Linked DNA regions of Noviherbaspirillum saxi. Each later gene encodes a partner of the first gene's protein in a complex. Links are inferred from orthologs where the notes say so. Each region holds a gene or a part of one and is shown on either strand. Other genes may lie near its edges.

Evidence for each region. Proteins that work in one complex are often made in the same cells at the same time.
Region 2: the proteins of obgE (region 1) and ybiB are in contact, whole or in part, in a crystal structure (PDB 8BFT), measured with the Escherichia coli proteins. The link is inferred for Noviherbaspirillum saxi from one-to-one orthologs.

Annotation. Positions count from the first base shown.
Region 1 is NZ_QYUO01000001.1:787,180-789,967, reverse strand. It holds obgE (GTPase ObgE), read right to left. Parts: upstream 2,056-2,788; coding sequence 946-2,055; downstream 1-945. Other genes in the region: rplU (50S ribosomal protein L21), read right to left, coding at 2,465-2,776; rpmA (50S ribosomal protein L27), read right to left, coding at 2,166-2,423; proB (glutamate 5-kinase), read right to left, coding at 1-834. UniProt on the Escherichia coli protein: An essential GTPase which binds GTP, GDP and possibly (p)ppGpp with moderate affinity, with high nucleotide exchange rates and a fairly low GTP hydrolysis rate.
Region 2 is NZ_QYUO01000001.1:2,803,110-2,806,029, reverse strand. It holds ybiB (DNA-binding protein YbiB), read left to right. Parts: upstream 1-927; coding sequence 928-1,914; downstream 1,915-2,920. Other genes in the region: D3871_RS13240 (BaiN/RdsA family NAD(P)/FAD-dependent oxidoreductase), read left to right, coding at 2,800-2,920; cobA (uroporphyrinogen-III C-methyltransferase), read left to right, coding at 1,898-2,671; D3871_RS13255 (nitrate reductase), read left to right, coding at 1-831.

The sequences.
Region 1 (2,788 bases):
TTGCAGGTGATCCGCCATCCATTGCTTGCGCGCTGTCAGCTGTGCGGTCTGAGCGCTCAACTGGGTACCGATTGCTTCACCTGCTGCCAGGCGCGTCAATACCTGTTCTTCTCTACCCCAGGCGATTACGGTGTGCGCGCCGGATGTCGCGGCCCGCTTCGCTGCCAGGATTTTTGTCAGCATTCCGCCCCGGCCTATGCCGGTGCCTGCACCTCCGGCCATTGCCTCGAGCGCAGGGTCTCCCGCCTTGGCTTCGTGCACAAATTCGGCCGTCGGGTCCTTGCGCGGATCAGCGGTGTACAAGCCCTTCTGGTCTGTGAGAATGACCAAGGCATCGCCTTCGATCAGATTGGCCACCAGCGCGCCCAGCGTGTCATTGTCACCGAACTTGATTTCGTCGGTGACGACCGTATCGTTTTCATTGATGATCGGGATGACACCGAAGCGCAAAAGCGTAAACAACGTGGAACGCGCGTTCAGATAGCGCTCGCGGTCGGCAAGATCTGCGTGCGTCAGCAGCACCTGGGCCGTACGCAGATTGTGGTGCCGGAAGCTGGTCTCGTAAATCTGGGCCAGCCCCATCTGGCCGACAGCCGCACAGGCCTGCAACTCATGCACGCCGCTCGGCCGTTTGTCAAAGCCGAGACGCTGCATTCCTTCGGCAATCGCCCCCGAGCTGACTAGCACGACTTCCTTACCCAAGGCCCGCAACTGGGCAATCTGTTCGGCCCATCTCGCAATTGCCGCGCTATCCAGTCCCTTGCCATCATTGGTGACCAACGATGAACCGACTTTGATGATCAGGCGTTTGGATTTCTGGATAGCGGAATTCATATAGGTAAAAACGACAGAGACAGCGGACGGATAGGCAGGGTCGACGACGGAGAAAAGGTCGTGATGACCTCATGCTCGTCGCCTGCTGGCAAAACGCCAGCGCATTCGACTCTATTCTATGACTTTAAAGCGTGGATCGTCCGGGTCGATCGAAACAATACCGCGCGCTTCTTCGACGATGTGGGTTTCCTCCGCGCGATGCTCTTGCTGGCGTTGCTCGGCGAGGTAGTCATAGATCGCGGTGACCAATTCTTCGCAACCGTCTCTGGTCAGTGCGGAAATCTCGGACACCGGACCTTTCCAGCCGAAGCGCTTGATGAAATCCTTGACCCGCTTCTTGCGCTCGTCTTCGGGCACGACGTCCAGTTTATTGAGTACCAGCCAGCGAGGTTTGTCGTACAACGACTCGTCGTATTTCTTCAATTCCTTTACGATCGCCTTGGCTTCCTTGACCGGATCCACCGTATCTTCAAATGGTGCCAGATCGACAATGTGCAGCAACAAACGAGTACGCTGCAAATGCCGCAGGAACTGGTGACCAAGTCCGGCGCCTTCTGCGGCACCTTCAATCAGACCAGGAATATCGGCAATGACAAAGCTCTTTTCATGGCTGACGCGCACAACACCCAGGTTTGGATGCAAGGTAGTAAACGGATAGTCCGCAATCTTGGGACGGGCATTCGATACCGCTGTGATGAAGGTGGATTTGCCCGCATTCGGCATACCCAGCAAGCCGATATCGGCCAATACCTTCAGTTCAAGCTTGAGTTCGCGCCGCTCGCCTTCCTTGCCATCCGTCCTTTGCCGTGGCGCACGATTGGTCGAGGTTTTGAAATGGATATTTCCCCATCCGCCCTCGCCGCCTTTTGAGAGCAAGACGATTTGATCATGGTCTGTCAGGTCGGCAATAATTTCGCCCGTGTTGAAATCGCTGATTTGGGTACCCACCGGCATACGCAGCATGACGTCGTCCGCACCCTTGCCATAGCAGTCGGAACCACGGCCGTTTTCGCCATTTTTTGCCTTATGCAGCTTGGAGTAGCGGTAGTCAACCAGCGTGTTGATGTTGCGGTCGGCGACGGCCCAGATACTGCCGCCCTTGCCTCCGTCTCCGCCGTCAGGGCCACCAAATGGCCGGAACTTTTCGCGGCAAAATGACGCGACGCCGTTGCCGCCGTCTCCAGCAATGACTTCGATTTTTGCTTCGTCGATGAACTTCATGTTTGCCGCCAAAAATACCAATAAAAATTAAAAAAGGCCCTACCGTCGGCAGAGCCTTTTTATTGGAAGGCTTTCGCCTTTACTTGATTACTGTCTTATAGATGCGGTTGTTATGCCGGCACTACGATGACAGTGTGACGCTGCAGAGCGCCCTTGGTAGCGAACTGCACCTTGCCGTCGATCAGCGCGAACAGGGTGTGGTCCTTGCCCATGCCAACGTTTTCACCAGCGTGTACGCGGGTACCGCGCTGACGAATGATGATGCCGCCTGCATTGATGCTTTGGCCGCCGTAAACCTTGACGCCCAGTCGTTTTGACTCGGAATCGCGACCGTTGCGCGTGGTGCCGCCGCCTTTTTTATGTGCCATTTGAGACTCCTTGGTATCCGGTTAGCTCGATTGCCGATTGATCAGGCGTTGATCGAGACGATTTGCAATTCGGTGTAATTTTGACGATGGCCTTGACGCTTCTGGTAATGCTTGCGGCGGCGCATCTTGAAAATTTTGACCTTATCGTGGCGACCGTGCGCCACTACCGTAGCCTGGACCTTGGCACCTTCAACCAGCGGTGCACCGAATTTAATGGTGTCACCAGCGCCCACTGCGAGCACTTGATCAAGGGTGATTTCGGAACCAATGTCAGCCGGTATCTGTTCTACTTTGAGTTTTTCCCCAGCAGCAACTTTATATTGTTTGCCGCCGGTTTTTATGACCGCGTACATGTGAAACCTCAT
Region 2 (2,920 bases), 2.0 Mb from region 1 along the record:
CTGCCTGCGCTGGCAAGCGATGAAATCCGTGCCGGACAGGCCTTCATCGGCATGCACTGGGGCGAGGAGTATGTTTCGGGTCGCGGCAGCGACGGCGCGGGAACCTATGGCGTCAACGCGTTGACGGTACCGGCGTTTTGCCCAAGTTCCAAGCAACCGGAACTCAAGCATGCGGCGACGAAAATCCTGAAGGCCGAGTTGCCGTGGCGCTTCCTGGTATTCGGCTGGATCGATGCATCGGCGGCACTGGCGCTGCAGGCGGCGCTGCGTCCCACTATGCGGCAGTTTGCGTATGCATCCTGCACCTTGTTCGGTCGGGACAAGGTTGGGGTGCTGTTCCGCGCGGCGGACGATTATCCGGCTGCACCCGAACTGGTGAAGGACATCGAGGCGCGCTTTGGCATTGCCGGGGCTGAGGTCTTGCGCTACGACGATACCAAGCGTGGCAATGCGCGGCATATCCTGGTCCGCGATGGAAAACTGGAAGCGGTTTCGCTGGCTGGCGATCTTTCCGCTGAACGCTGGCTGAAGGAGTACCTTGAAGCCGAGCAGCCCGTCGCTGCTTTGGGACGTCTGCTGCTGATGCCTTCGACCAAGGCGCCGCAGGGCTTCAAGCCGCGTGGACGCATCGTCTGCAATTGCTTCAACGTTGCCGAAACCGAAATCCATGACATGCTTGACACGCAGGACTGGATCAATGAAGGCACGCCGGATGCAGCGCTGGCATCATTGCAGGGCAAGCTCAAGTGCGGCACCAATTGCGGATCGTGCGTGCCGGAACTCAAGAAAATCATCTTGCAGAAAAGCCCCGCGGGCAAGATCGCGGCATAAGGTTCGCCGCAGGTTCCTGCCTTCTTGATAATGTGAAGGCAGGAACTATCACATTCCTCCTTCTCGCCCTCCCGCAGTTCGTAGTACCCTTGCGCCATGACTACCGCATCCGATTCATTCCCGGCCGCCCGATTCATCAAGGAAATCGGCCGCGGCAAAAAAGGCGCGCGCAGCATGTCGCGCGAAGATTCCTGTCAACTGTATGCCGCGATGCTGGAGCGTCGCGTCTCCGACCTGGAGATGGGCGGCATCATGCTGGCAATGCGCATCAAGGGAGAGTCGGTCGATGAAATCGCCGGTTTCCTGGACGCCGCCGAAGCTTCATTCGAGCGCTTGCCGATGCCCGCTGCCGACGCCGCACCTGTCGTCATCCCCAGCTATAACGGCTCGCGCAACATGCCCAACCTGACGCCGCTGCTTGCCATGCTTCTGGCACGGCAAGGCGTGCCGGTCCTGATCCATGGCGTCACCACCGACCCCGGCCGTGTGACCACCGCCGAAATTCTTGATCGCCTCGGAATCGGATTTGCGCAATCGCTGCAGGAAGCCGAAGCCGGCTTTGCGGCAGGCAGGCCGGTCTTCATGTCGATCGAAGCACTGGCGCCGCGCATGGCAGGCTTGCTGGCCTTGCGTCGCATTCTTGGCGTGCGCAACTCTACCCATACCCTAGTGAAGATCATCCAGCCGTTTGCGGGACCGGCTTTGCGCCTGACTTCGTACACGCATCCCGAATATCTGGAAATGCTGTCGGCGTATTTCTCGACGGCGGCGCCGGTCGAACGCGGCGATGCCTTCCTGATGCGCGGCACCGAAGGCGAGACGGTCGCCAATCCCAAGCGCGCGCAACAGATCGAATGGTTTCACGAACATGAGCGCACGGTTCTGGTGCAAAAACAGGAGCCGGTGGATGAAATGCCGCCGCTGCCGCACTCAAGTGATGCAGACACGACGGCGAACTGGATAGAACAGGCGCTCAAGGGGGAGCAACCGGTGCCCGCACCGATTGCCGCACAGGTGGAACACTGTTTGCATATAGCGAGACATCTATATGCAAGACAGGTGTTTCATGGAAGCGAAAGGTAAGGTTTATCTGGTAGGCGCGGGTCCGGGCGATCCGGAACTGCTGACGCTCAAGGCAGTCAAGGCCATCGGCCATGCCGACGTGTTGTTGGTCGATGATCTGGTCAATCCGGAGATTCTCGATCATGCCTGTTCCGATGCGCGCGTGATCCATGTCGGCAAGCGCGGCGGTTGCCAGTCGACTCCGCAGGAATTCATCGAGCGGCTGATGATTGCCGAAGCACGCGCAGGCCATCGCGTGGTGCGCTTGAAGGGTGGCGACCCGTTCATCTTTGGACGCGGCGGCGAAGAGCGCGAACATCTGCTGGCCGCCGGCATCGAAGTAGAGGTCATCAATGGCATCAGCAGCGGTCTCGCCGCGCCATCGTCGATTGGCGTACCGCTCACTCATCGCGATTGGAGCCAAGGCGCGATATTCGTTACCGGCCACGGCAAGACAGCCGATGCCAATCCCGACTGGCAAGCGCTGGCCAAGCTCAACATGACGCTGGTGGTGTACATGGGCGTCGCACGCTGCGCCGAGATACAGGCAGCGCTGCTGGCCGGCGGCAAGGCTGCGGCCACGCCAGTCGCCGTCATCCATGCGGCGACATCGGCTGCGCAGGCGCAGCTGGTAACCACACTGGGTGAGTTGCCAGCCGCAATCGCAGCGGCCAATCTTGCAAGTCCCAGCATCATTGTCATTGGCGACGTGGTGCGCTGCGCATCGCATGGTTTCAATGAAAGCCTTCCGGCACTCGCGGAGCGCGCTTTTCGCTGACCCGATTTCCTCCAAGAGATGTTATTTCGGCCACTCTGCACGGGTGGCCGTTTTTTTGCGCTTGATAAGGCCAGGGCTTCGACAGTCACACCGCTTACAATCATGGCTTCGCAGTTTTCTCAGATGCCATGCAAAACCAGTTTGATATTGCCGTAATTGGCGCCGGTGCAGCCGGAATGATGTGTGCGGCGGTCGCCGGTCAACGCGGGAAAAAGGTCGTGCTGATCGACCATGCTACCCGGCTGGCGG